2 regions of the Vibrio diabolicus genome follow, and region 1 is predicted to be linked to the other one. Evidence: riboswitches for the same ligand, from Rfam matches in the RefSeq annotation. Region 1 holds a riboswitch; the other holds the start of a gene.
What was found. A riboswitch is a leader RNA that binds a small molecule or an ion and turns the genes downstream of it on or off. The one in region 1 is predicted to bind cyclic di-GMP.

Region 1 (15,440 bases):
ACTTGGGTGACGAAGAAGGTATTATTAACGTTTTAGAAGAAGACGTTGAAACGGCCGCGCTTCGTGCTAAAAAGCGTTGTCCGATCTGTGAAACGGCGATGGATGCGTACCTGATTGATGACAAGCGTAAGATGCATGTTTGTGGTAATAACCCGAACTGTGAAGGCTACCTTGTTGAATACGGTGAGTTCAAAGTCAAAGGCTATGATGGTCCAGTTGTTGAATGTGACAAATGTGGCTCTGATATGGTGCTTAAGAACGGTCGCTTTGGTAAATACATGGACTGTACGAGTGAAACGTGTAAGAACACTCGTAAGATTCTGAAGAATGGCGAAGTCGCGCCACCGAAAGAAGATCCTGTTCATTTCCCCGAGTTGCCTTGTGAAAACTCAGATGCGTATTTCGTACTTCGTGATGGTGCTTCAGGTCTATTTATGGCGGCAAGCAACTTCCCGAAATCGCGCGAGACACGTGCTCCTTTGGTTGCTGAACTGGCACGTTTTGAAGAGCGTTTACCTGAGAAGTTCAAATACCTAGCGACCGCACCGCAAGAAGATCCTGATGGTCGTCCTGCAGTTGTACGCTTTAGTCGCAAAACAAAAGAGAACTACGTTCGTTCGGAAGAGAACGGCAAACCATCTGGTTGGACAGCGCTCTTTGTTGAAGGTAAGTGGGAAGTCACAGATAAGCGTAAAAAAGCGAAAGCATAAAAATGCACCATTAAAGTAATGTAAAAAGGCAGCGATATCGCAGCCTTTTTTTGCGTAGGGGCCTACAGTTTTCTTCTGCGCATTCTTCCTCTAATCGACCTTTCCTCACTTTAACAAGCACCATTGTCGCTAGAAAACACCAGAGTCACGATTTATTAGTAGTGAACGTATTTTTTATGTAAAAAACATTCGTCGTAACTTTCATTTTGCATTCATATATTTGTTATATATTAAGCTCAAAAAGTCGGTGGTGTAGTGAATCCGTTCGTAAATTGTTTTCATAATGTAATCGTTTGCTTTTGCATGTGTGATCTAGATATCGTCTTGAGTAAGCAAGAACTGTATGGAACACAGAATGGCGTATTAAAAATTGTAATTTAGAACCTGCTTAGATAATTTATTACAAAAATTAGTGCAACTGTGTGCATTTTGCGTCGAAAAATAAGAAAAGAGTGGACGTTGCATACTGGAAGTGCCGTAGCTTTTTTATCGTGTTGTAAGAGTTCAAAGAAACTCCTGATACGGTTACTAAATGTATTCGCTTGACTCCCCGAGTATGACTCATTCAAGCGAGTACCAAATCCAAGCTATAACGATATGGAGAACAACAAATGGCTGGTGTTTTGGGAATGATTCTTGCTGGCGGTGAAGGCTCTCGTTTGAGACCTTTAACAGAATCTCGTAGTAAACCTTCGGTACCGTTTGGTGGTAGCTATCGATTGATCGATTTTGCTCTAAACAATTTTGTAAATGCGGATTTAATGCGCATTTACGTCCTCACCCAATTTAAATCTCAATCTTTGTTCCATCATTTAAAAAAGGGCTGGAACATTAATGGCATCACTGACCGCTTTATCGATCCTATTCCTGCTCAAATGCGCACTGGTAAGCGTTGGTACGAAGGAACGGCAGACGCGATCTATCAAAATCTCCGTTTTATGGAATTAGAGGAACCAGAGCAAGTTTGTATTTTTGGCTCTGACCATATCTATAAGATGGATATCAAACAAATGCTGAACTTCCATTCAGAAAAGCAGGCTTCTCTGACGGTATCTGCATTGCGTATGCCACTAAAAGAGGCGTCGCAATTTGGGGTTATCGAAGTGGACAGTGAAGGTCGCATGATAGGCTTTGAAGAGAAACCAGCAAACCCGAAGTCGATTCCTGGCGATCCTGATTACGCTTTAGTTTCAATGGGTAACTACGTTTTTGAAGCTCAGGTGTTATTCTCTGAGTTGGTTGAAGATGCGGATAATGAAGCTTCATCACATGATTTTGGGAAGGACATTATTCCTAAGATGTTCCCTCGAGGTGACGTGTTCGTGTATGACTTCAGTACTAACAAAATCAGCGGTGAAAGAGAAGAGGTGTACTGGCGTGACGTGGGAACCATTGATGCGTACTGGGAAGCGCACATGGATCTGCTAGAAAAAGACGCACCGTTTTCACTATATAACCGTAAATGGCCGCTGCATACTTATTATCCTCCATTGCCGCCAGCGACATTTACAGACTCTGATAATGGCCGTGTTCAGATCATCGACAGTTTGGTATGTAATGGCAGTTACGTCAGAGGCTCAAGAATAGAAAAGTCGGTGCTTGGGTTCCGCAGTAATATTGCATCTGCTTGCGATATCAGCGAATGTATCCTTCTTGGTGACGTGAAAATTGGCGAAGGCTGTGTTTTACGTCGTGTGATTGTCGATAAGGATGCCGATATTGCTCCTGGTACTCAGATTGGTGTGAATCTTCAAGAAGATAAAAAACACTTCCACGTGTCTGAGGAGGGCATTGTTGTTATTCCGAAAGGAGCTCGAGTTGGCTACTAACAACTTATCTATTCTGTTTGTAGCTTCTGAGGTTGAAGGTCTCATTAAAAGTGGTGGCTTGGCAGACGTTGCCAAGGCACTACCGGAAGCCCTTCAAAACCTACAGCAAGACGTAAGAATTACCATCCCTGCGTACAGCAGTATTGATAAACTCGCTGACGCAGAAGTTGTATTAGAAACAGAACTAACATCATGGCCGCATACGGAGTATCGAGTTCTGCGGCTCATGCTAGGTCAAAATCCTGTTTATCTGATTGATTGTCAGCCGTATTTCAATCGACCATCGATGTATGCGGAGAACAACCAAGCGTATACCGATAATGGTGAGCGCTTTGCGTTTTTTAGTGCGGCATGTTTAGACATGTTGCCGAAGCTTGCTTTTCAGCCGGATATCATACACGCGAACGATTGGCACACTGGTCTTGTTCCATTTTTGCTCAAGCACAGGTATAGCAATGATCCGTTTTTTGCTCATACTAAAAGCGTCATTTCAATTCACAATGCGGTCTTTAAAGGCGTATTTAGTTATGAAGACGTGCAGTGCTTGCCAGAGTTTCATTGTCGAAACGTTCCCGATGCTGCGGTGAGTGCAACGCATATTACTATGCTCAAAGCTGGTGTAATGAATGCCGATAAGATAAACGCGGTCAGCCCTACGTACGCAGAGGAACTCAAAACAGAGCTTGGCAGTCATGGAATGGCTTGGGAGTTTCAGCAACGCGCGCAGGACTTAGTTGGTATTTTGAACGGTTGTGATTACAGTGCTTGGAACCCGGAAACGGATACTTACTTGCCAGTTAATTACTGCGCTGACCAACAAAGTATGACGCAAGGCAAGAAAGCGTGTAAACAAGCATTACAACTGCGGCTAAATTTGCCTGAAAAAGATGTAGCCATGTTCGGTATGGTTTGTCGGTTGACCCAGCAAAAAGGTGTGCATTACTTGTTGCCTGCTTTGGCCGATTTTTTGAAGCACGATGTTCAACTAGTTGTCGTTGGGACCGGAGACCCTGTACTAGCCGCTCAGCTAGAAGAGGTTGCTGCACAGTTTTCTAGTAAATTTGTCTTCGTAGAAGCCTATGATAATGAACTTGCGCATATCGTTGAAGCGGGTTCTGATTTCTTTCTGATGCCTTCTGAGTTTGAACCATGTGGTTTAAACCAAATCTATAGTATGGCTTATGGGACATTGCCGATAGTACGTGGTGTCGGTGGTCTAAAAGACAGCGTCAACGATTATGATGTGAACCCTTCTGAAGCGACGGGGTTTGTTTTTTTCGAACCGACACCGCAGGCATTGTTGTTAACGATGCTAAGGGCACTGTTGCTCTATGCTCAAAACGAACCTGAAGTGAATAAAGTACAGTTGCACGCGATGCAACAAGATTTTTGTTGGCAAAAGGCCGCAGAAGCTTATTTGCAACTTTACAATTCGGCGTTAAATTGACTTAAAATTGTAACGAAAGGCACCGAATAAGGTGCCTTTATTATCTTGAGTAAGGGGAGTGTGGTAGGATGGCTTTTTACTCAATAGCACGACCTTTTTGATACTTGAATATGACCCAGCCGCTACTTTTTCATAAAACCTATTTGCACCCTACTAGTCATGAGTGGGTTGTATTTGTGCATGGTGCTGGCGGTAGCTCTTCTATCTGGTTCAAGCAAATCAAAGCTTACAAGCAACACTTTAACTTATTGCTGATCGATTTAAGAGGTCATGGAAAGTCAAATCAGTTACTTAAAGAGCTCATTGCCAGCCGTTATACCTTTACGGAAGTCACCCAAGATATTTTGAAAGTATTGGACCATTTAAAGATCCAATCCGCTCATTTTGTCGGTATGTCGCTTGGTACCATTATTGTTCGAAACCTTGCTGAATTATCAGCAGAGCGCGTGCGTTCAATGGTGCTCGGTGGCGCTGTCACAAGGCTCAATACTCGTTCTCAAATATTGGTTAAATTAGGTAATTTTTGTAAGCACATTCTGCCGTACATGTGGCTCTACAAACTTTTTGCGTACATTGTTATGCCACAGAGAAGCCAGCGAGAGTCTCGCCATCTTTTTATTCGTGAGGCCAAGAAGCTTTGCCAAAAAGAATTTAAACGTTGGTTTATTCTTGCTGCTGATGTAAATCCTTTAATGAAGTATTTTAAAGATCGAGAGTTACCCATTCCCACACTCTATTTAATGGGCGACAGAGATTACATGTTTATTAAGCCTGTTAAAGAAATGGTTGCGGCGCATAAGCTTAGTGTTTTACGAGAGATCCCCAACTGTGGTCATGTTTGTAATGTTGAGCGCCCTGAAGATTTCAATCAACATTCCATCGAATTTATTAAGCAGCAAATGGTTTCTGCTTAGCGCTGAATAAATCGATTGAGTAGGAGTAGGGGAGTTATTAAGGCTCCCCTATTTGATGTCCACATTGCCAACAAGCACCAAACTGCCCCTCGTTTACCTCATGGCACTTCGGGCACTGCCAATCTTGATACTCATTTCCATCGGATTGTTTGCGGTAGGCTTGTACTATTCCTTCTGCTTTTACTTGTTGTTTGGCGTCAAAAAGCCAGACATAAGGATCGGTATCATCACTAAACGGCAGCTCTCCTTTTAAACCGAAAATACCTTCTCCGCGGACTTCACAGTAGACTTGCTCGGTTTTCAATAATTCGCACACGATATGCGCTTCTGCTGGGTTTTTAGCAATGAATATTTTCATTAAACACGTCCACTTACTAATTATGAGTTTTGCTGACTCGGTGTTGGCCTTACTTTATTCATAACCCATTTAGTGATGATTGGAAACAGCCCCAGTAACGCAAAAGAGGCCAATACCGCAGGTGAAATAATGCCTGACAGGCTTTCAATTGTTGCTAACTGAGTACCGGCGTTTAAGTAAACTGCAGTGCCTGGCAACATACCTACTTGGCTAGTAAGGTAAAATCGACCTACAGACATTGGCGTTAAGCCCATCAACAAGTTGATAAGAAAGAAAGGGAATACCGGAATGAGACGCAAGGAAAATAGATAAAATGCACCGTCTTTTTCGACGCCTTGATTAATTGCGATTAACTTATTGCCAAACTTGTTTTGTACCCAGTCACGCAGCAAATATCGGCTGCTTAAAAATGCTAGTGTTGCACCCATAGTACTGGCGAAAGAAACCAGTAATAAGCTCGTCCAAAAACCAAATAGAGCCGCACCAAGTAATGTAACCACAGCTGCCCCAGGAATAGAAAAAGCGGTAATTGCAATGTAGGCAAAAAAGTAAATAGCTGCCGAAAAAACAAAGTTCTGATCGATGTATGTGGTCAGCGCTTCTTGTTGTGCTTTTGCATTTTCCAACGTTAAATACTGACTAAAGTTAACGCCTAAAAAGATAATGATCGCGACCAGGATTAGGCCTAATATCAGTTTCTTATTCATATTTATGATTCCAATTTGGGATATATGTAATAAGACAGAATGAAAGTCGAAAAAATTTCACAAAAAAACCGCAGATTAGACTGCGGTTTTACAAGATAGTTTTTAAGGCCGACTTTTATTGGAGGCCATTCATCAACTCATCTCGGCGAGCTTGAGGTACAACGCTCCAATGAGTACCGTTAATAGCACCTTCTAGTGCCCATAACAGCTCAATGTTGACGGTTGCAGAGTGCGTATCTCTTATCGCTTTATAAGCGTTAAGTGCACCTTCCTCTTCCAGTTTTTCTACTGACTCAATGCCTGCTTTTTTCAGCATGCGTTCAGTTGCCAGTCGTAAGTTAGGCAAATCTTTTAAGCGATTAGGCTTTGTAGTTGCTTGCTGTTCTTTTTCAAGCTTTGCCTTTTTCAACGATTGGTTAGCTACTTCGATTAAGCGTTCGCTAGACTCCCATAAATCGTTGGAAATTGCGTAGTACTTAGTAACGACTGGGAAGCCACGTTTTTTATAAACGTAAGGCTTTAGCCCTTGTTTCTCGAAGTCAGATGAAGTTTGTTGGTCTGCTCTTATATGAAGCTGATTATTTACAACTAGTGCAAACATTGTTTCATCAGCGAATAGTCCGAAGCCACCAAACATTGAGCGCGACTTGATATTACCAAGTGCCTCAAATAGCTTCATAGAGTCTTTGAGTATCGGTTTATCCATGTTTTGTTATCTCGGTGTAATTAATATTACGCCACCAAAAGTCAGGTCCGAGAGAGTAGCAAACATGCGCAAAAGCAATGTCATTACAGGGTAAAGTCATCGCTTGCACACTTGCCATCGGTAACCCCGCTACCTTCCATATAGTACTATGGTTCAGGCCGGAGGCTTTGCGTCCCACCCTTTCGAATGGTTTGCCCTGTGCGTGACAGAATGAGCATACTTCGTATATTGAATTAACATCACGTTTTACCCGTAAAAGTGTGATTTTGGTTCAATAAAAAGTGTCGACAAGCGCATATTTGTGCATATTTGAGAATAAGGCGGGATGATCTCGAGGTTGTGAGCGAGTGTGATTTACCTACATATAAAACAGAGACTTAGAGATTCGAGATTTTTTGTCTAACAAACCTAAGTCAGGGAAAAGTTATTTAGATACAAAAAATAAGCGCCCTTTTAGAGCGCTTATTTGACATCGTTATATTTGGCGAATTTTAGTTCATTTTCTTCACGGTGTTTCGAATTACAAGCTCAGGTTGCATTTCGAAAATTCGCTTTTCGTGTTCTTTATCTTTGATTCGCTCAAGTAGGATCTCGAACGCATTTTTACCCACACGACGTTTAGGTTGGTGGATAGTGGTTAACGGTGGAGAGAAGTATTCCGCAAGCTCGATGTTGTCGTAGCCGATCACTGAAATATCATCAGGAACTTTGATACCGTTTTGTTGTAGGCGGCTCATTAAGCCCAAAGCCATTGTGTCGTTAAAACAGAATACCGCTGTCGGACGTTTGTCCATTGCTGTAATTTTATCTGCGACTAAGACGGCCGTATCACATTCAAAGTTACCTTCAAGGATCCAATCTTCATTTACAGCTAGGTTTGCTTCGCTCATCGCGCGACGGAAACCTGCAATGCGCTCTTGGCAAGCAAGTTTTTCAAAATGACCGCTTAGACAAGCAATATCAGTATGGCCATTGTCGATCAGATGTTTGGTTGCGATGTAGCCACCTTCTTCTGAGTTATCCATGATCTTGTCCGCTTGTGAGCTTTCTGGACCCCAATCCATGACCACTTTAGGAATGTCGGCATGACGGTCAAGCATCTCTTTAAGCTCTTCGGTTAAGTCAGAACACATCACTAGGATGCCATCAACACGTTTTTCAGCCAGCATACGGATGTAATCGCGTTGTTTTTCGTAAATCCCACCCGTATTACACAGAATCAGAGTGTAGCCTTGGCGGTAACAGTAGCTCTCAACCCCGTCAATCACTTCTGAGAAGAATAGGTTGGTTGACTGCGTTACTAACATGCCAATAGTACGAGTTGAGTTGCACTTTAGGCTGCGTGCAACCGCACTTGGCGCGTAATTCAACTCGTCCACGGCTTTCATTACTTTTTCTTGCGTTGCTTCTGCAACGAAACGCGTTTTATTGATAACGTGCGAAACTGTCGTAGTGGAAACGCCGGCTAAGCGAGCAACGTCTTTTATAGTGGCCATAAATGGTGTCCTGTATCGAGCTACTGAAATATGTCGTGTTGGATGTACCTGATGCTCTAATGGTTTTACACCCAGCAATCTAAGGTTGGCGCTAAGTGTTTCGGCAGCGGTTGGTCCAAGCACGACAAAAGGGTACGTAGCAGCATCGGTCGATGAATTTTATCTTTTTTCTATCTGATGAGAAATTGCCATCAACCTGTTAAAAAACACAAAAACCGCTATATTTCAGCGGTTTACATATAAATCATATTTAATCGTTTGCGCTCACATTTTAGCCCTATGTGGACTGACTAGCAATGTTTTCAGCAAGAGATTTGTGTATTTGAAGTCACATTTTGACTGCTAAATAACCAAGCGTCTTTGAGCTAAGTTAAGGCAAACGAATAATATACCCAACTTACTTACATTCAGTTATTTCAGGTATACAGGAAGCCCGATAGGCGGGCTCCTTAAAAAAATAGGCGGCAATTATTCCCCAAGAAGGTAAGCGCTGTCTAGTTTACAAAATGCAACTAATAGTTTCGCGACGTTCGAGTAGAACCCAAATTCGTCGAATTGTTTACATTTGTCTGCAAACTGAGGTAACCAAGACATCAACTGTTGCTGGATAAAGTCGTTTTGTTTAACGAAGGCTTCTTCCATGTGTTTTTCTTGCTCAAGTTCGTTTGAGCGGATAATCATGTTGCCGAGAAAGTCGAGTTCAACGGCTAAGTGGTCCGCAGGCTCTTTTAGATTTTCATCTACTTGAACGCCAAATTCTGCCATCAACTTTTCCATTTCCTCGGCTGGCTTGTCATTCAGCAAACCTGATTCACCGATGTACATAGATGCGTAAGGAAGAGCGCCGTATTTTTCTGTCTTCAAAAACAGTTCACAAAAGTCAGCAGCAAGCTCCAATTGAGCGTCTTCACGATCTTGCAATCGGTTTAGCGCATCAACGAGGCTATCAACAGCTGGTTTCAGCGACTCATTTTCACCTAAACCTGCTAGAAAACTGCGAATTTCAACACTGTGGTAGGCTTCCAGCTCTTTCTCTGTTAGTTCTTTTGCGAACAAGCTCGAAAACCACCAGTAAATTTCAGCGCGTTTTTCATTAAAAGCTTTCACTTCTTGCATTTTGGGCTCCTGAATGATGCTTCAAGTTGTGCATCACAAAGTCAATTAGGGATATCCCCTAAGTGTAATCAATTAAAATGAATAGCAGTAACTATAATTATTATGTTTTATGGTCAAAAATTAACGTTTATTAATAGCGATGGGTAAGCTTGTTTTGAATCAATAAAAACGCTAAATCTTGCTTTTTAATGTATCTATGACTAGAAATGTTACTAGTTATGAATAGAATACGTCTTGGATAATAAGAAGACAGAAAAGTGGTGTAAATGAGCTATCACGTATTAGTCGTAGAAGATGATGTTGTAACTCGTAGTAAGCTTGCGGGATATTTCCAAAATGAGGGTTACCAAGTCAGCGAAGCAGAGAGTGGCGCAGAAATGCGTGAGGTCCTGCAAGCGGGCGATGTAGACCTGATCATGCTGGATATCAACCTGCCGGGTGAAGACGGCCTGATGCTTACTCGTGAATTACGTAGCCAATCGGATATTGGTATCATATTAGTAACAGGACGCACGGATAGCATTGATAAAATCGTAGGCCTAGAAATGGGCGCTGACGATTATGTGACAAAACCTTTTGAACTGAGGGAGTTGTTGGTTCGCGTTAAAAACTTGCTGTGGCGTATTTCAGCAGCGCGTAGCGGTAGCGCGAAAGCGAACGAAACCAGTGAAGAACATATTGTACGTTTTGGAGAGTGGACATTCGACATTCAACGTCGTGCGCTGAGCCGTAACGGCGAACCCGTAAAATTGACCAAAGCAGAATACGAACTTTTGGTGGCGTTATCGTCTTACCCTAACCAGGTGTTAAGTCGCGAGCGTATTTTGAATATGATCAGCCACCGAGTTGATGCTCCCAATGATCGTACTATTGATGTTCTTATTCGACGTATGCGCGCAAAAATGGAGTTTGATCCAAAGAACCCGCAAATTTTTGTGACGGTGCACGGCGAAGGCTATATGTTTGCTGGTGATTAAACTGAACAAACCTAAGTCTTAAAAAGAAAAGGAGAGCTTCGGCTCTCCTTTTTTGTGGTTTCAAGATAGTACTACTTTGCTTCAACCATTGGTGTTTGGCCGACAGTATCACGCAATCTTTGCCAAATGCTGCCCAAGTACTCATGCCAATAAAGCTCCGTTTGTTCTAAGTAACGCGCTTTAGGTGAGTATTTATCCCAAGGTTGACTGATTTCGCTAATAGCTAAGAAGTTGGTCGGGGCTGGGATTGGTTTAATGCCTGCTGCGTTGAACTCATACAATGCACGGCTCATGTGGCTCGCAGAAGTGACTAACACAATCTCCTTTTGTTGAACGAATGCAGCCGCTTGACGCGCCTCTTCCCACGTATCTTTCGCATCTTCTAATAAAATGATATCGGATTTCGCGACTCCCAACGCAAGGGCAACGTTCGCCATCATTCTCGCATGGCTAATTTCAGAACCGCCAGCATAGCCAGACAAAATTAATTTAGCACCTGGATACATTCTTAAAATACGAATGCCTTCAGTTAAGCGCATTAATGCTGCACGGCTTAACTGCGAGGTGGGTGGAATTTCGTCATCGATAACATGACCATTCCCTAAAACCATCACGTAGTCGATGGTGCCAGAAACTGGCAAAAAGGCTTTATGCTCTCGCTCTAATGGCATAAGAAGCTTGGTTGAAACAGGTTGGAAGGCAACAAGAAAAATGCCAACAAAAGAGAATAGAACAACGAAGCAGCCAGTTTTACGTTTTGTGGTAAAACTAATGAGAGCAAGACCCAACAAGCCTATCAGCAGCAATGCCGGAAGTGGCATAAGCAAGGCTGACACTACTTTTTTCAGCTCAAACATACATAAATAGTCCGAAAAAACATCAATTGATAATAAAAATGAGGGTACCCCTCTTTATTCCTGCTTTCCTTGTGCCAGAATAGCGGCACAATCCGTTATGATAACTCAGCAGAAGTGACAGAAGACCGCAATTTCGACGATATCGCCCACAAATTTGCAAAAAATATTTACGGCTCCGACAAAGGGGAGATCCGCCAAATCATTGTGTGGGAAGATTTTCTACAGATTCTAAGTGAATTAGATGCTGACCAGCAACCCCTAGAGGTGTTGGATGCTGGTGGTGGTTTGGCACAAATGTCGCAAAAGCTTGCTAAGCTCGGACATCGAATCGCTTTATGTGATCTATCTTCGGAAATGCTGCAGTTGGCTAAGCAGGATATTGAAAAAAACGGTTTGCTTGAGCAGTATCGCCTGATTCATTCGCCTGTCCAATCCATTGGTGAGCATATGGATGAACAGGTGGATCTTGTTATGTTTCACGCCGTCATGGAGTGGTTGGTCGATCCTAAGGCCGCACTTGAAACGGTACTAGAACAAGTAAAACCGGGAGGCATCGCATCAGTGATGTTCTATAACCACCATGGTTTAGTCTATAAAAACGTGGTTTGTGGCAACATTCCTCATATATTAGACGGCATGCCTCACCGAAAAAGATTTAAACTACAGCCGCAAAAAGGCTTAAAACCTGAAGAAGTCTACCAATGGATAGAAGATTCAGGCTTTAGTATTTGTGGTAAATCTGGTATCCGCTCATTTAGTGATTACATAGGTAATATGCAATACATGGGCGATTACGAGTTTGAAGATGTGTTGGCGCTAGAAAAACAACTTTGTCGACAAGAGCCATACCTCTCATTAGGCCGCTACATTCATGTGTGGGCTAAAAAGAACGATAAACAGGAATAACAATGAGTGAGATGACTCTCAATGCTGCAGAGCAACCAATCGATGAGTTGGTTGGCTGGGTTAAGCAGCACGATTTCTCGTTGAACCTGACCACAGAGCGATTGGCATTCTTAATAGCCATTGCCGTACTGAGTAATGAAAGGTTCGATGAAGAATTGGGTGAAGGTGAATTGCATGATGCGTTTGCCATCGTCACTCGATTATTTGATGAGACTGGCGAAGCATCCGCTTTTCGTGCTAACAACGCCATCAACGAGATGGTAAAGCAGCGCCTTATTAGCCGTTTTGTCAGTGAGATTACTGATGGAGCGAGCATTTACCGCTTGTCGCCTTTAGCGATAGGAATTACCGATTACTACGTGCGTCATCGTGAGTTCTCGAAACTGCGCCTTTCTATTCAACTGTCTATGGTGGCAGATGAAATGGCTAAAGCGATTGAGGCAGCACAAAAAGGTGGCACACCGGGCCACTGGAAGAAAAACGTATACGGAGTTTTAAAATATTCTGTAGGCGAAATCTTCGATCAAATCGATCTTAACCAACGTGTGATGGATGAGCAGCAGCAATCTGTAAAACAACAAATTGCCGATCTGCTAAATAAAGACTGGCGCGAAGCGATCAACAACTGTGAAGCGCTCCTATCAGAAACATCAAGCACGTTGCGTGAACTTCAAGATACGCTGCAAGCCGCCAGTGATGAACTGCAAACTCAGATCCTAGATATTCAAGAAATTGTGTACGGCGATCCTGAGCTAGAGTTCATCGAAGAAGCGTTGTTTGGTCTGCAAATGAAGCTGGACCGAATCACAAGCTGGGGCCAGCAAGCGATCGACCTTTGGATTGGCTACGACCGACATGTACACAAGTTCATCCGTACTGCAATTGATATGGATAAGAACCGTGCGTTTAGCTCGCGTCTGCGTCAATCCGTCAAAGATTACTTCGATGCGCCTTGGTATCTGACTTATGCAGATGCGGAAAGGCTTTCTGACCTTCGTGATGAGGCGTTGGTGCTACGTGATGACGAAGTGACCGGCCAAGTTCCGATGGAAGTAGAGTATGAAGAATTTCAACAAGTCAATGATGAGTTGTCTGAACGAATTGGTGACATGCTAAAAGCGCATAAAGATCAAGGCACGCCAATCGACTTGAGTGTGGTATTGCGAGATTACCTTGCACAGCATCCTTACACTCATCATTTTGATTTAGCTCGCATTATTGTCGATCAAGCTGTGCGTCTAGGGTATTCAGAATCGGATTACCAAGCGATTCAACCAGACTGGAAAGCGATCAACGAATTTGGGGCAAAGGTACAAGCGAATGTCATCGACCGATACTAATGAATACATGTCAGAGAATCTGGCAAAAGCAATCTCTAACCCTCTGTTCCCAGCGCTAGACAGCATGCTACGAGCAGGGCGTCATATCTCAAGTGAAGATCTGGATAACCACGCGTTGTTATCGGACTTCGAACTTGAGCTTTCTTCTTTCTACCAGCGCTACAATACCGAATTGGTGAAAGCGCCAGAAGGTTTCTTCTACCTTCGTCCTCGTTCAACTTCTTTGATTGGCCGCAGTGTGCTTTCTGAGCTGGATATGCTGGTGGGTAAGGTACTGTGTTTCCTTTACCTAAGCCCAGAGCGTCTTGCGCACGAAGGCATCTTCACTAACCAAGAGTTGTACGACGAGCTACTTGCTCTGGCTGATGAAAACAAGCTGATGAAGCTAGTGACGAACCGTGCTACCGGTTCTGACCTTGATAAAGAAAAGCTGTTTGAAAAAGTACGTACGTCACTTCGTCGTCTGCGTCGTCTAGGCATGATCATCAACATCGGTGAAACCGGTAAATTCAGCATTAGTGAAGCGGTATTCCGCTTTGGTGCCGATGTACGTATTGGCGATGATATGCGTGAAGCGCAGCTACGCCTGATCCGTGATGGTGAAGCGGTAGTGCACACCAAAGAGCCAAGCCAAGGCAGCCTATTGTCTGAAGAAGATCAAGACGACCAAGCCCAAGAAGAAACAACAGAAGAGGGTGAAGCATGAGCATGATTGAACGCGGTAAATACCAATCGCTGACCATGGTCAACTGGAACGGCTTCTTTGCCCGTACGTTTGACATCGATGGTCTGGTCACCACGCTATCAGGTGGTAACGGTGCAGGTAAATCAACCACAATGGCGGCGTTCATCACCGCATTGATTCCTGACCAAACGCTACTGCACTTCCGTAACACCACAGAAGCAGGCAGCAGCCAATCGTCTCGCGACAAAGGTTTGTACGGTAAGCTGCAGCCGGGCGCATGTTATGCGGCGTTGGACGTGGTGAACTCACGTAACCAACGCCTATTGTTTGCAGTAAAACTGCAGCAAGTTGCGGGTCGTGATAAGAAAGTAGACATCAAACCGTTTGTGATCCAAGGTCTTCCAAGCCATGTGAAACCAACGGATATCTTGGTTGAAAGCGTATCTGCGACTCAAGCTCGTGTACGTCAAATCAACGAAGTAAAAGAATCGATCGCGGAATTTGAAGGCGTTCAGTTCAAAGCGTTCTCTTCTATCGTGGATTACCACGCACAAATGTTTGAATTCGGTGTGATTCCGAAGAAACTGCGTAACTCTGGTGACCGCTCTAAATTCTACCGCCTGATCGAAGCATCGCTTTACGGTGGTATTTCAAGTGCGATTACGCGCTCGCTACGTGACTACCTTCTGCCACAAAACGGCGGCGTGAAGAAAGCGTTCCAAGATATGGAATCGGCGCTGCGTGAAAACCGCATGACGCTAGAAGCGATCAAAACTACGCAAGCAGACCGTGACTTGTTCAAACACTTGATTACAGAGTCGACCAACTACGTGGCAGCTGACTATATGCGCCATGCCAACGAGCGTCGTAAAAAACTAGAACAGACATTGTCTTTGCGTTCAGAGTTATTTGGTTCTCGCGAGACCTTGATTGAGCAAAACAATCTGCTTAACCGCGTTCAAGAAGAGCTGGAACTGCTGATCGAGTCAGAATCTTCTTTAGAGCAAGACTACCAAGCGGCTTCTGATCACTTGCAACTGGTGCAAAACGCGCTGCGTCAGCAAGAGAAGATCGAGCGCTACCAAGAAGATCTTGAAGAGCTGAGCGAGCGTCTTGAAGAACAAATGATGGTAGTGGAAGAAGCGCAAGAACGCGTGATGATGGCTGAAGAGCAAGCGACCATTGCAGAAGAAGAGGTGGACAGCCTTAAGACGCAACTTGCTGATTACCAGCAAGCTCTTGACGTTCAGCAAACTCGCGCGCTTCAATACCAACAAGCCGTTCAAGCGCTGGAGAAAGCGAAGCAGCTACTTGGCGATGACAACCTAACGGCAGAATCCGCACAAGCGTTAGTGGCGGAGCTGAAAAACAAAGAGTCGGAAAATACCAATA
Region 2 (15,440 bases), on a different replicon from region 1:
TGATAAACATAGACTAGTAAAACTCTAATTCTTCAGAAGAATTATTATCATAACCTAGCTACTTACCGATTCGTAACTAAGAAAAGTCTAGAAGCAATTATATCTGTACATTAGCACCTTTAGCGGGGGCATCTCGTATCAAAATGCGTTGACATTTTTTACACTAAGCCAACTTCGTTAGCTGTTGGCTTTTTGTATAGAGGCCTCCAGTTAGGCTGGATTTCCCGTAAAGCTTACAGCTATAAGTCAGTTATATAACCCCTTTCAATTTGATAAAAACGTTTTGTGGTCTGGCAATTGCAGAGTTAATTAAGAATTGAAAGGGGTCCCAATGGATACAAAAAGAGCTTAGCGCACACGCGATGGAATTATAAATATCATGTAGTTTTTGCACCAAAGTATGAAGGCAGGTGTTCTATGGTGAGAAGCAAAGGATAGTAGGCGAGATACTTTTTTATGAGATTCGTCTCATGTTCAGAGTCGAGAATATCAATTAACTCGTTAAAGGAGAGGCTCTTCACCCGTTCATCTTCCAATTCTCTTTCAAGTCGTTGGATTTTTTTAGCCGGAAACTCTTTCGGTTTCGTTTTTTATGCATGGTGTTCTTCCTTGGGTTATGTATCCAATCCATTTTTCCATATTTTCTTAGTCAGGTTAAAACCGTTGAACGCCCTTGAATAACATAGGTTGCTTGGGCTTGTTTGTAATTCATGTAGCCTTTTTCAATAGCATCGACGACCTGTAATTTAAAGCATAGTGTGCTTTCACGCGGGGTTCGCTTAACGTAGGGGTTATGTGCAGTAGTCATAATTTGTCCTCAATGTGTAAATACATTTCAGGACAACACATGGAAACAAAAAACCACCTTAGAATAAGGTGGTTTTTTCTTAGACAGGATAACTTAATCGTAAAACGATTTAGGCGTCAGCGCGTTTAAGATGCACTTCTTCTTCGGCTACGCCTGCCATTGGATCGTTGAAGCGAGCTTCATCCAATGCACCTTCTGATTTTGCGACAATGACGGTAACTGCACTGTCACCAGTAATGTTTACCGCAGTACGAATCATATCAAGTAGACGGTCAACACCCATGATGAGCGCGATACCTTCAAGCGGCAGACCAACTTGGTTCAATACCATGGCTAGCATTACAAGGCCAACACCAGGGACACCCGCAGTACCGATAGATGCCAATGTAGCTGTCATGATTACCATGAGGTAATCGCCCATAGTTAAATCAATATTGAAGGCTTGAGCAATAAAGGCGGTTGCTACACCTTGCATGATCGCCGTACCGTCCATGTTCACGGTTGCACCAAGTGGTACTGTGAACGATGATACGCGGTTCTCAACACCCATTCGGTGCTTAACCGTTTCCATTGTTACTGGAATTGTTGCGTTCGATGATGCTGTAGAAAAAGCAAACATGATCGCGTCTTCCATCTTACGTAGGAACGTAATTGGATTTAGACCAGTGAAACCTTTTAACATTAAGCTGTAAGTGACTAGGCCGTGCAGGACAAGCGTACCCGCCAGTACTAAGAAGTACTCTGCCAGATTGACGATTGCGCCCAGACCAAGACCAGTAAATAGCTTCGCCATTAAGAAGAACACACCATAAGGCGCTAAGTTCATCAAAATCGCTACCAGTTTCATGATCACTTCATTCAGATCAGAGAAGAACGCTGCAATACGTTCACCAGGTTTGCCTGCTGCGCTGATCGCAATACCAAATAGCACTGCGAAAACAATAACTTGCAGGGTTTTACCTTCAGCCATTGCACTGATAGGGTTGGTTGGGAACATATCGATGATCACCTGACCCAAAGATGGTGCTTCTGCTGATTTGAATGAACTTGCTGCGGTTAGGTCAGCGCCAGCACCTGGCTGGAACAGAGTACCCATAGTTAGAGCAAGCGTAATCGCGATAGCCGTTGTTGTAACGTAGAAAGCGAGGGTTTTACCACCCATGCGACCCAGTGTAGAAAGGTCTTTGAGGGAGCTAGTACCACAAACTAGTGAAACAAACACTAGAGGGACTACGAGCATTTTTAAGCTGGCGACGAAGATCTGTCCACCAACTTCAAATAATCCATTAACAATGTATGCGTCGACAAATCCGTTGCCGGCAAAAAGTGTGCGAATTGCAAATCCTGTCAAGATACCCGCTACCATACCCAAAATTACGCGGCTGGTTAGCGACATCGGTTTCTTGGTATTCATGAGAACACTCCTTATAGTTATGCACCTTGAGTTCACTTCAAAGCGGCGAGCAGAGTAGCAGTGGAGTGAGAAAATACGAAAGAATAATCCTCTAAATGGTTAATAGATGTGAACTTTATCACTAATAAAAATGGAGTTTTAACCAAATCTTAACTATTTGACTGGTCGAAAAGTTTGTATTTTAACACTTTTATCGAACATACAACCGATAAGAAAGAGTATTTACATTTATTTTTATTAGTAAATGGAGTGCATATTATCTCTAAGGAATGTTGCTCTTGCATAACTATCTAGATTTTATTCAGGCTAGAAGCCGTCTCTTTTTGATTGTTTTTGTATTGGGCTGAACACAAGGGGCTAACGAGCCGTCTATGCCCCTGCTTATGTTATTTATCCGATGAATCAATGAAGGTTGGTCAATGTAGATAATTGGAGGTGATCCCAACTCCAATTATTCTGAGTGGTATTGCTAATACCCCCAACCCAATAGCGTTGCTTCGCTCGGATGAAGCCTTCCAAACAATGCAGACCAGTCTCAGTGATATGGACGCTTTGTTCCCACCACTCCCTTTCACGTGACTCAATCGTGATTAAAGGCGTTTGACCTTGTGCTAGAGGGAGGAGTAAGGCGTAAAACATCGTATCGCCCAGGTAAGGCAGAGGTTCACGTTGTTGATATTGCTCAAACCAATCTTTGATGAGAATTGAACGATTTTGAGAACTTAGGACCTCTAATGCAATCTGCTGAGTCAAGCTTAATCCTGTTTGTGAATGAGGTAACTCTTGCATATGGCGTGTTAGCACGTTGAGCATATTGGGTAAGCAATCTAGATCATGCTGCTCGATCAAATTAACCATAGAGATGGGTGTCGGTGATGTGACTGCGTGCCAGGAATGTTTAGCCTGACTGAATAATTTGGCTGTCACGGGTTTACGGTATTGCCAACAAGCGCGAATAGCCTCTTTAGGCAACTGCCCCAAACCGATGAATCGCTCAGTGCCAGGGAACTGGTTCAACTCAATGATCTCTATCACCTTGTTTTCTACATTCTCTAACAATGTTAGGGCACGAAGCAGCATTAATTGGTCATAGCTGTCATGTTCGACCCAAAAGACGATTCGTTCAAATGTATCACTGAGCAGCGTATCAATATTAGCTTGCTCAAATTTGACAATATCTTGCACTGAATCTTCACGCTTCATCACGGGCAGCAGAGTCTCTACGACATATTGGGCACGAATGGCAAGGAAGTTTTGTGGTGTTGCTGGGATTGGACCCATACAAAGCGGATCTATTAGGGCTAAAAATGTCCCCTCGAATCCGCTGTCTTTAAGCCGTTGCTGAATATCATGCCCACAGCGGACATGGAGCGTTTTTAGTTCGCTATCAAGAGGAGGGAAGTGATTTTTGATGGCGTCTTTGTGAGCTTCTAACTCTTCGACATGCGCTTTTAATTTACTCCAACTTGGTAAACCTAATTCTCTGGCTAGCGAATGTTGAACGTCAGCTAATTGAATTGTATTGGGAGCTAATGACTCTGGTTTGGAGTGAAATCGCTTAACTCGATCCAACATCTCATCATCGTGTTGACGTATAGCTTTGAGCCTTTTTTTAGCAACGGATTTTTGTTGGTTAATGTTGATTAAGAAGCTATTTGTAGAGTTCATTTTTCACCTTTCTTATCTCTTCCACACTCGCCTAAATAGAAGCTAAAAAGAAGGTAAAAACAGATTGTTCCTGCTATACAGAGCAGGGTGGAAGAGTTGCCGTGAACCAAGTTCTTTCCGCGAGTGTTGGGGGCTTTAGGCGTGAGCAGACTGATAGTAGGGTTTCACAATCCATCATGCAACTATTCATGAGAGAACCGCATCACAAAATATCAGCCCCATTAAAGAAGTGCTGAATAGTTTGACAGCCAATGCCTATGTAGATGTTAACGACCATCCGTTTTCTAGTAGATATGCATTACAGGATCCAGTAATAAAAAAGCCCTGCTAGGTCTAGCAGGGCTTTGTAATACATGTAGATATTAATTACTCGCTCTTGTAAGCGTAGTTATAGTAACCGTAACCATATCCGTATGAGTTTGACGCTTTCTTCTCTACGGCGTTTAGAATTACGCCTTTTACTTCCACGCCGGATTGTTCAAAGCGGCCTTGTGCGACTTCAATTTCCTTCAAAGTCGTTTGATCAAAACGAGCTACCATCAGTGTTGTTCCTGCGATTGCACCAACAATGCTTGGGTCGGTAACCGCGAGTACTGGCGGCGTATCGATGATCACAAGATCGTACTGCGCCGACATTTCGTCAACAAAGCTCTTAAAGCGAGGATGCATCAAAAGCTCTGACGGGTTTGGTGGTACTTGGCCACGAGTAACCACATCTAGATTGTCGATGGATGTTGATTTAATGATATTGCTATGGGATGTCTTGCCGCTCAAATAATCAGAAAGGCCGTTATCCCAACGTAAACCAAAACATTGCTGCAAATAACCTTTACGCATATCTGCATCGATAAGCAGTACTTTCTGACCTGTTTTCGCAGCGACGGCTGCAAAGTTTGTCGATACGAACGTTTTACCGATAGATGGTGCTGGACCTGAAATCATAAGAACATTGTTCTTCGCTTCCATCATCGCAAAGTGCAGGCTAGTACGAAGACTACGCAGGGCCTCGATGGAAAGGTCGGCCGGGTTAGCTTCAGCAAGAAGGACTAGCTCATCGTTGCTGCCTTTGTTTCGTTTAAGCTTGTTTGCAAATTCCAGTTGTTGAATAGATTTTGGAACGCTAGCGTAAACAGGCATACCAATCTGCTCAATTTGATCTGGTGTTTCTACACCACGGTGGAATGCCGCACGAATTAATACGAAAGCCACGCCTGCCATGCCACCAAGCAGTGTTGCTAGCACAACGATAAGCGCTTTTTTCGGCTTGATTGGCTTAGAGAACGACTGAGCGTTATCTAAGATTCGAACGTTGCCAACGGTTCCTGCTTTAATGATGTTGAGCTCTTGAACCTTGTTCAATAGCTGGATGTAGATTTGTTGGTTTACTTCTACATCGCGCGTCATGCGTAGAACTTCACGCTGTGTTTTCGGTAACTTTTGAACTTGTTTATTAAGACGCTCTTTCTCTTTGAGTAGCGTCTCACGTTTATCAAGCAGAGACTTATAAGCCGGGTGATCTTGTGTAAAGCGCTGGCTGATTTCACTCTCTTTGAATGTAAGCTCATTTAACTGCGCTTCTAATTCAACCATCACTTTAAGCGTTGATTGAGCTTCAAGGCCTAAGTCGATAGATTCATTTTCTTGACGGAATCGATTTAAAACGTCTTCAGAAGCGGTCAGTTTTGTTTTGATGTCTGGAAGGTGGCCTTTCAAGAACTCGAGACTTTGCTCTGCCTCTGCTGAGTTTCTTTGAACGTTTTGCAAGAAGTAGTTCTGGCTAATGTCGTTCAAGATAGCTTGAATCTTAGCGCGATCTTCACCAGAGAAGCTTAAAGAAATAATCCCGGTTTGCTTACCACGTTCGCTTATCGATAAGTTTTCTTGAAGTTTATTAATTGCATCTAATTTGCTGACTTTACTCACGGTAAAGGATGCGCCGTCTTGCGCTATCATTTCTGTAGCTAAGAATTGATAGCCGTTCTTTTCAATGAGCTCGCCAACCTTACCTTCTAAAATGACGTTATTGTCATCTTCTATAAGTCTGAACGTCTGTTTTTCAGAATCAATAACTTCGAGAGTTAGAGGAATTCCAACTGCGTAAGAAGGGGTATTAAATCGTGAAACGCTCAGACTGATTTGTTCGCCTTGCAGTCGAGCTAAGCCCTTACCGATGATAGGCATGTAATTCGGAGAGACGACCGTGGTTAAGTTGAACTTATCAACTGTACCACCCAAAATCATACGAGATTTAATGATCTCAATTTCTGTTGTCGCTGATGACTCTGCTGAAAACAGCTCTCCCATATCACCAACCATCGCTGAAATACCACCGGAGCTCTTACTTTCAATTTGGATAAGAGCGTCAGCTTTGTAGATAGGTGTTGATAGAATGGCAACGCCGACGCCTATAATTGAAAATAGGACTACGGTACATAGAATGAGCCATTTGGCATCAAGAATGATCCCAAATAACTTTCCCAAATCGATCTCATCGTCGGCTTGACGTGATTGCTTAATAGTTTGTGTTGTCATTACTTTAACTTCTTAAATACCTTGCCATTGGCGTTTATATATTTAGCCTTGCGGCTTATAGTTTTTGAGACCACGCTTTTGCTGCTTTTTCTATAAGCGTATAAGCATGTTCGAAGGCTTCTCTACTTTGTCTGTATGGATCAGGAATGTTTTTTTCACTTATCCATTGTCCAAACAGCATCGTTTTGCCTCGTGCCTCAGGAGCGACTTTGGTTAAGGCTTCTAAATGACCTTTTTCCATAACCAATATCAGATCGTATTGAGCGCAAAGCTCAGGTGTTAATTGTCGTGCTTCGTGTCCATCTAAGCTTACGCCATGTTCGTTCGCGATGGTGGTTGCCATATCATCAGCAGCCTTTCCTGTTAAATGACTTTTATCCACCGCGATTCCCGCTGACGCGACATGTTTGTTTGGTAGTAAAGACTGCAAAAGCCGCTCTCCTGTTGGAGAGCGGCAAATATTGCCTACACAGACGACAAGAATATTAGAAAACAAATGCTTACCCTATTTTAAATTGTATGCCTATGATCCCAACTGAATTGCTTGCTTCTTTATATTGCACAATTGAGCTACGTAACTATTGAATGCATGCCGCAAGAGATAACTTTCTTGCGGCATGTCGTTTTTACGGCCAAGTGCGTACTCGTAGTACACCTTCGGTTAATTCGTTAAAGCCGGAAATGGTTGGAACAAGTTGAGCAATAACGCGGTTCCAACGGCTAACAGGCGCAGCTGTTACATAGACTATGTCGTATGGGTTGAGATCAAACTCTGTTCCAATCACCAAAGCAGAAGCATCAGAAACATCTAACTGATAGATGTCCGCCATTTTAGCTTCTTCTTTTGAACGTCTGATGACGAAAACGCCAGTGGCATCGGCAGAGATTTCATTAATGCCACCAACGCTACTTAGAGCCTCAGTAAGGCTCATACCGCTGCGATCAATTTTGAGTAGCTTCGGATCGTTAACTTCGCCCATAACAAATACTTTTTGTGCATCGTTACGGGGAATATGAACAATATCACCTGGCTTTAGAAGACGGTTTTGAGTTAAGTCGCCTTGTTGCATCAGAGCATACAAAGAGACGTTTTCAACGACACCGTTTCGCGTCAGTGTTGCATTACGCCAATCGGCTTCGGCTGCCAGTCCGCCTGCTCTATTCACGGCATCAAGAAGTGTAAGAGGAATGTTTGTGATTGGTTGTTGCCCTGGCTTGTTCACTTCGCCAGTCACATAAGTCTTTTTAGAGCGAAATGCTGCAACGCTTACATCGACTTGCGGGCTCTCAATGTATTTTGCAAGACGGTTGGCAATGTCTGCACGAATTTGGCGAACGTTTTTACCTTCAACGTGTACAACGCCAATGTAAGGGTAGAAGATCGTGCCATCCGAATGCACCCAGTTACCTGCTTCGGCTGAACTACGATATGAGCCAGCTGGGATCGTGAGCTCTGGGTGGTCCCAAATAGTAATATTTAAGATATCACCAGGTCCTACTTCGTATTCATACTTGGCGATTTCAATATCTAACTCTGGATTTGGCTTTGAAAAAGGATCTATTGAATTTAAAGAGGTCACTCGCTCCAAAGTTAAAGGATAAACCGTAACCTGCGATTCTATATCACTCGATTCAGTGCTCATTACTGTTTTGTCACTGACCGAAAGGTGGCTACCAGGCAGAGTACACCCTGTAAGAAGGATAGGAAGTACTGATATCCCCAAAAATTTATTAAATGTGTTCATTGGTTTATAACTACCGAAAGAAAGTTTGCCGACTGAAATTGATTCATTCTAATTGAACTGCATTTCATCAATGTTGACGATTTACTGCAGTTTTAAGCCTTTAGAAAGCGAGTCCATTCAGAATTATTTGTGTAATAAACACTCCAAATGGCTGCTAGCGACTTAGAGCTCTTAGTTTCATTTATGAAGGTGAAAAATCTACCCCACAAAAATAGTCAACCATTATCCATCTGGTTGCAATAAAGGCAACTACATACTTAAAAAATACTTACGAATACATGACAAAATTATGTCTATTTAGCGTTATTGAGATGAATGCATGATTTTGCACATGTAAACAGGCAGGAATGTGAAAAAACTCATGCCAAAGTTGTATGCATCCTATTTACACCATATGCAACTGCCGTTATGCTTCCTGTTGCGGTCGGATATAACAACAAATATTGGAGCTAATTTTGAAAATCAAACTTTTAACGGTAAGTGTGGCTGCAGTCCTACTAGCAGGTTGTGGTAGTGACAGCGATCCTGAGGTAAAAACATACTCAGTACAGGCTTATGATCCAGCTGTTATCGGCATGGAAGTCTCTTACGACTGTGGTGGAGATTTAAAAGGTAAGGCTGATGAACTGACAACAAACTACAAAGGTATGGTTGGCTATGCGCGCATTAGTCACATAGACGTAGTTAGTGCTCCAAGTGAGTGTACTTTCACATTAAAGCACACTGATAAGAGTGTAGATGCATCTAATGGTAAACGTATTACAACTGATTACAAAATTCCAAAAGGTCTAGCGCAAGCAGATGCACCTGTAACAGGTTCACCGTTTACTACTCTAGTAACGGATACTTTGGAAGAAGGTGCAATTTACACGCCAGAGGTTGCAGAGCAAGTGTTTGCTGATTTAGGTCTTGATGTCAATGCGATGGGCGTTTCAGTTAATGATTTGCTTCGCAATACTGAAAGTGTAGTTAAGCAGTTAGATGAGAGTGGTGATGCTGCAACAAAAGCATTAGCGACTAAACTGGTTGCTACAGCGAATGTAGTTTCAGATGTCATTAAAGCGAACCCTACGGCTTCTCCGAAAGCAATTTCAGTAGCAGCCAAAGCTGTAACTGAAGAGGTAATTAAGAAGAACCCAAATTACCCTAAAAATGATTCTGGTGATGTTATTTACGTAGAGGTATCTGAAGAAGATACTAAAGATGTTGTTAACCAGGTTGAAAAAGAGATCGAAGCAGGAAAACCTGTAGATGATTTCAAACCGGTAGTGCCACCGATTCCAGATGCGAAGCCAGGCAAACCAGTTGATCCTGTTGATCCGCCATCAGGTGGTTCAGGCGGTAACTAATTAACTGTACTGATAATTAAAAGGCCTCTTCAGAGGCCTTTTTTGATCCTATCGTACTGTGTTCATCACCTTTTAGTGAGCCCTTTACTGTTTAAGTAAGGCAGGATGTGCGGACGTGATTCGCCAGCTAGTTTACTGGTGACTTCTTGTGACCAAGTGCTTTGTTTTTGATTGCTCGAACGGTTTGCATAGTAGTTTTGCATGGTTTGGTCATAAGCCTGAATATCATCCAAATTTAGGTCTTGATATTGATTCTCATGCACCACGACATGAGCAGGTAGACGTGGCTTAACTTCAGGGGCTTGATCTGGATGACCAAGACACATACCAAATAAAATGGCTGTATTTTTAGGTAAGCCTAATAACTCGTCGACTTTTTGAGCATTGTTTCGTAAGCCACCAATATACACGCCTCCTAGTCCCATAGACTCTGCTGCAAGTAAGCAGTTTTGTGCCATGATGCCAGAATCAACAGCACCGATAAGTGTTAACTCGGTGAAATTAGCTTGCACATCAGGATTGATACTTGCGTGGCGCTGGTAATCAATGCAAAACACCAAAAACTCAGCAGCGCTTTCAACGTACCCTTGATTCCCCGCATATTGTGCCAATAGCGTACACTTTTCTTTATCAGTCACGCGGATAATTGAGACGACTTGCAACATACTTGATGAAGACGCCGCGAGGCCAGCTTGTAGAATCGTTTCTAATTGTTCGCTCTCAATAGGTTGTGAGGTGAACTTTCGAATTGAGCGGTGATTGAGAATTGTTTGTATCGTACTGTTCATGGTGACTTAACATCCCCTGTTACATGTAAAGGCTGAAGCCTCACCTTAGCGATATTTGATGAGTCGGTAAACTATCTCAAAAGAAAAACAATGCTTAGCGCATAAGTGTGAAGATGAATAGAGAATACATCACTCGTTCTGCTTGAGAGCGTATATACTGTTTTTAGAATCAACAATTTAACTGCAGTGGAAAATATGAAAGAACTCATCGTTCATACAGTCACGGTGTTTATGGGCTTCTTTGCGATCATGAACCCCATCGCCAATATTCCTATCTTTTTGAGTTTAACGGCTGATGAGGATAAAGAAACCGTGCGTTCCATGGCGCTTCGTTCGGTTTTTATTGCATTTGTCATCATTGCGATATTTTCGATCGCCGGTAAATTAATTTTTGATTTGTTTGGTATCACGCTGTACGCCTTGCGAATAACGGGCGGTATCTTGGTGTTTTTGATCGGTTTTAATATGCTTCAAGGTGATTCGACGCATCAGAAAACTAAGGAGAAAGCGTATTCTCCAGCGCAGCAGCAGGCGGCGTTGAGCATTGCCGTTTCTCCACTTGCAATGCCGATATTAGCAGGGCCTGGAACGATTGCTACCGCGATGAACTTTGCTACGGCGGGTGGTTTTGATCAAACCATTATTACCATCGTTTCTTTTGCTGTGTTGTGTGTTATTACCTATATACTGTTTTTATTTGGAGACAAATTGGTCAAAGCAGTTGGACCGAGTGCTCTGAACGTCGTGACGAAAATGATGGGCTTAATCCTAGCGGTTATCGGTACTCAAATGTTTATTGATGGCGCGGGCGAAGCCTATAAAACTGTTTTCTCATAGGCGTCTCCATCTCGTCTAAATCCACACCTACATTTCTAGCTGGTGTGGATTTTTTGAACTTTAGTTTTCACTTTCTAAGAAAGAAATAAATAGACTTCACCTATTTCAATAATAAGAATATTCAATTGTTTTGATTGCACGAATTTCATTACTCTTTTGGCAAGAATAATGGGGGAAATATGGCAACAAAAGCAATTGTAGTGGAAGGTGGCGCGATGCGAGGTGTCTTCGCAAGCGGAGTGCTAGATGCATTTTTAGAGCAGAGCTATAAACCGTTTGATTTTGCCATTGGCGTATCTGCTGGCGCATCAAACTTGATTGGTTATTTGACCGACTATCCGCATCGCAGCATCAATGTCATTACTAAGCTGGCAACGAGTAAACGCTTTTTTGATCCGACTCGATTCGTTAAAGGTGGGGATCTCATTGATGTGAAGTGGCTGTTTGAAGAGTCTAATCGTTTGTATCCCGTCGATGAAAATAAACTGTTTAATGGCATTCCTTTTCTGGCAGCGACGACGAATGTAGATACAGGACAGGCAGACTATTATCGCGTGACGCGTGATAATTTTCATCATGCGATTGAAGCGACAACAGCGTTACCCATTGCATACAAGCACACCCCTTGCTTTTCTGGAGGCTGCTATACCGATGGTGGGGTTGCAGATTCTATCCCGGTGCGTGAGGCTTATCGTCGCGGGGCTCGCGACATAACCGTTGTGCTTTCTCACCCGCTAAATTATGCCAAGAAGCCAGTAAAAACCACATGGCTGATGAAGAAGTTATTTGCCGAACATCCTAAAATGGCGGACGCGATGTTAAGACGTGCAGATAACTACAATCAATCGTTGGAATTTATTCGTAACCCTCCACCGGGAACGCATGTCAGAGTGATTGCACCACCAGATAATTTTCCTGTTCAGCGCTTATCAATGCGACAAAACGTTCTATTGGAAGGTTATGAAATGGGGCTGATTGAAGGGCGGGCTCATTTGGCTAATTTGTCAGGTGTTCATGGTTTAGATCGGGAAAACTGCCATTTTTGCGTTTGATAATGAAAGAGCCTCATAGCGAGGCTCTTTTTACTTAACGTTCAAAGGGCGATTTAGTTGACTTTGTCCCAAGCCATTTCCCAGTGTGAACCTGTTCCTGGTTCGTATTGGTTTGCGCTTTCTTTCCACTGTACACAGTAACCAGAGTATGGGAAGGGTTTACATTGGTAAATGGCACCGTCGCTTGCAAGCACTTTTGTGCCCGCTGTGTAGCTAGATAGCCCTTCAGGAAAGACAAAATCGTACTCGCCAGATGGTGGTGGCGTTACTGACTCTTCTTTTAAGTGAAAGTCGAGCGTTTGCTGATCCACCAAGTTGCCATCTTTGTCTTTAATACGAGTCACGAGCATATGGTGACCAGGCTCTGATTTGCTTAAAGCGAGCGATACAGCCTCCACCGAACCGTCTTTCATTTCATCTGCCCAGCTTGCAAGTGGCTCACGGTGGTGATTGTACACGGTGAGTTCTGCGTTTAAATCGCCTTCAGCAGTTAGTGTCAGATCCAACGTTGTCGGTGTTGACTCAATGATATACTCGTCTGTTAAGCCATCTACTGTGAGTGAGTACTCTGGAGCGGGAGTTTCTATCTTGTAGCCGATTTCTACACGCTCAAGGCCGCTATTAGCTTGCAGGTACACCGGGTTAGTACCATAAACAGGAGTGAATTTATCCTCGGCATACTGTCCAGCTTGCAGTTTAGTTTGCTCTTGGTTGATCTTCGTTGCTAGAGCGTAAGACCAATTTTTCGCTTTGCCCATGACTGCATCGGTAATTTCTAGCTCGGTTCGATAAGCTATGTTTTCACCCGCCTGATCAAATACGCGTGTATAAACCGAATCTCCAACATTTAAATCCATCGTCGGAATAATTTGACCGCCTTGCGTCCAATCTGGAATGACTGGACTGTCACCATCAAATTTCACATCGATCACGTTATAAAATGAAGCCGCTGTGTCGCCAACATCCCATACCGCCAGAATGACGTGATACCCCTCGCGCGTAGGCACATTACATTGATGGCTCACCTGTTTTGGAGGTTGAACCATATTGCCGTCGACTACACAGAAAGGAGTCAGATCAAACGAGTCGCGTGATAGTGAGGCATTTGGGTTCCAATCAGGTTTGGTGATGTAATATTTCCAGTCACGCGTCACATGGTTAGCGGTAAATGTCCATTCAAAAGTATGTGTACCTGATTGAATAGGACGTTTCACCCAGCGGTCGGCAGTTTGTTCATCAAGAGCGGCAGCTAGAGCGGTTTCGGCACTTGCTATTTTTCCATCGCGAGGCCCTGTTTGTGGAAAACCATCAGGACCTTCAACACTTTGTGGCTCGTATTGAATGGCACCGCAGTTATTATTTTTTTCGTTAGTATCAGGTGTTGGATACTTACATAGTGCCGCGCGACTTGCAGCGACACCATCATTGGTTTCTGATACGTAGCCGTGAGCCGCAGCACCTGAGCTAATGCTTGCAAGTGCTAACGTAAGTACGGATTTGGTTGGAAAGGATTTCATCACATGTCCTCTGTTATGGCTGACAAATTAATGTCACACCTCGGCGCATGCTGAGCACGAAGCAACGCTGCATGAATCCATACTTTGGATAATGTAGTGTTGCAACATGGCAACCCCGCTATCATGAGCATTACTTTTGATGATGGAATGCTGACAGACCGGAAGCTTTGCGTCCCACCCTTTCGAGTGGTTTGCCGAAATGTGATTGAGCAGCCAAAATTTAGCTCAAGAATTTACATGTGGAAAAGTAAACGACACTGACATGGAATCATGTTCTCAAATTGAAAGGTAACGGTACGCCAACCTCATTGATATTGTGCTGTTTTGTTTCTAAGGTATTGGTTTTCATGTTGTTTTTGTCTTTTCTATAGCTGGAGTGAATGAGTGATTGGTTGTTGGGTCGAAGGTGGGAAGGGGCAGTATTAAGGATAGAAGAAGCACCGTTTAAAGGGCGGAATATACCGCCCTCTGAATCATTTTATTTAGGCATAATGACGGTATCAATAACATGAATGACGCCGTTTTTAGCTTTCACATCGGTTGCCATTACATTTGCATCGTTGACCATGACTTTATCACCCATGGTTTTAATCATCACGTCTTGCCCCTGAACCGTAGTCGCTTTGTCCAGCTTAACAACATCGGCAGCCATTACTTTCCCTGGGACGACGTGATAAGTCAAAATGGATACTAACTTGTCTTTCTTTTCCGGCATTAAGAGCATATCGACTGTACCGTCAGGCAGTTTTGCAAAAGCGTCATCCGTTGGTGCAAAAACAGTAAATGGGCCTTCTCCTTTGAGTGTATCGACTAGATCAGCCGCTTTCACTGCAGCGACAAGTGTATTGAAAGAGCCGTTTTCAGTGGCAACGTCGACAATATCAGCCTTCATCATGCCATGCTCATGAGCCTTGACGGGAAGCATAAAAGATAAAGTCGCCATCAATGTAGCCGTGATAACCAAGATACGTTTAAACATAATGTGTTCCTTACGAGTTGAGGGTACAACGGTTTCCCTAGAGAATGTCTCCGTTTGTACGTATCTAAATGAAGAGATGATCAACGAGCCCTGCTTTCTTTCGATGGTCTCACGTGTCGCGTTAAAATCCGTTTGCCTTCTTGTTTTACATCGGCCCGTTTGCGCCATGTCCATAGACGCTCCCTTGCGTCTTTAGCTGCGCTATTTAGGTCGACAATAGGCGCTAGGTAATGGCTATCCGGTTTCAAGTGGTACATGACGGTTTCCATCTGTGTCATTTTCCAGGGCTCGAACAATAGTGGGGTGGGGACCATTTGCAATTCAGGCACCCATTTATAGATGAACGCGCCATCAGGGTCATGTTCTTGGGCTTGCTTAACCGGGTTGTAAATCCGGATTGTATTGGTCCCAGTTACCCCGGCTTGCATTTGGAATTGTGGGTAATGAATACCAGGCTCAAAGTCGAGGAATAGTTGCGCTAAATGCGTTACACCTACTCGCCAATCCATGTTCATGTGGTGAGTAAGAAAGCTAACCAGCATGGCACGCATGCGAAAGTTAATGTAACCAGTGTGGTGCAAACAGCGCATGCAGGCATCAATCAAAGGTACGCCAGTATGCCCGGATTTCCATGCTGCTAACTTTTCTTCATCGAAAGTACTACTTTGTTTAATCAATGGCTCGTAAGCCCGATTAACGCAGTAAAACTCCATGTCGTATTCCGATTCGAATTTTTGGATGAAGTGACAGT

Region 2: another riboswitch for cyclic di-GMP. It lies ahead of gbpA (N-acetylglucosamine-binding protein GbpA); the one in region 1 lies ahead of FR741_RS10190 (TfoX/Sxy family DNA transformation protein).

The regions. Positions count from the first base shown of each region.
Region 1 covers NZ_CP042451.1:2,133,147-2,148,586, reverse strand. Annotated here, with positions in the region: gene topA (type I DNA topoisomerase) at 1-710, shown strand, start outside; gene glgC (glucose-1-phosphate adenylyltransferase) at 1,322-2,539, shown strand; gene glgA (glycogen synthase GlgA) at 2,529-3,986, shown strand; gene FR741_RS10205 (alpha/beta fold hydrolase) at 4,097-4,900, shown strand; gene FR741_RS10200 (hypothetical protein) at 4,938-5,258, opposite strand; gene FR741_RS10195 (TVP38/TMEM64 family protein) at 5,279-5,965, opposite strand; gene FR741_RS10190 (TfoX/Sxy family DNA transformation protein) at 6,081-6,671, opposite strand; cyclic di-GMP riboswitch class I at 6,788-6,877, opposite strand; gene purR (HTH-type transcriptional repressor PurR) at 7,163-8,167, opposite strand; gene torD (molecular chaperone TorD) at 8,636-9,283, opposite strand; gene torR (two-component system response regulator TorR) at 9,550-10,260, shown strand; gene elyC (envelope biogenesis factor ElyC) at 10,332-11,117, opposite strand; gene cmoM (tRNA uridine 5-oxyacetic acid(34) methyltransferase CmoM) at 11,232-12,023, shown strand; gene mukF (chromosome partition protein MukF) at 12,026-13,363, shown strand; gene mukE (chromosome partition protein MukE) at 13,344-14,069, shown strand; gene mukB (chromosome partition protein MukB) at 14,072-15,440, shown strand, end outside.
Region 2 covers NZ_CP042452.1:1,676,908-1,692,347, reverse strand. Annotated here, with positions in the region: partial or broken gene FR741_RS23705 (IS3 family transposase) at 441-808, opposite strand; gene FR741_RS22890 (dicarboxylate/amino acid:cation symporter) at 918-2,222, opposite strand; gene FR741_RS22885 (DUF1835 domain-containing protein) at 2,625-3,890, opposite strand; gene FR741_RS22880 (polysaccharide biosynthesis tyrosine autokinase) at 4,257-6,422, opposite strand; gene FR741_RS22875 (arsenate reductase/protein-tyrosine-phosphatase family protein) at 6,478-6,918, opposite strand; gene FR741_RS22870 (polysaccharide export protein) at 7,049-8,167, opposite strand; gene FR741_RS22865 (hypothetical protein) at 8,623-9,516, shown strand; gene nfsA (oxygen-insensitive NADPH nitroreductase) at 9,582-10,304, opposite strand; gene FR741_RS22855 (MarC family protein) at 10,500-11,141, shown strand; gene FR741_RS22850 (patatin-like phospholipase family protein) at 11,321-12,193, shown strand; gene gbpA (N-acetylglucosamine-binding protein GbpA) at 12,247-13,710, opposite strand; cyclic di-GMP riboswitch class I at 13,816-13,916, opposite strand; gene FR741_RS22840 (fasciclin domain-containing protein) at 14,189-14,689, opposite strand; gene FR741_RS22835 (FAD-binding domain-containing protein) at 14,770-15,440, opposite strand, start outside.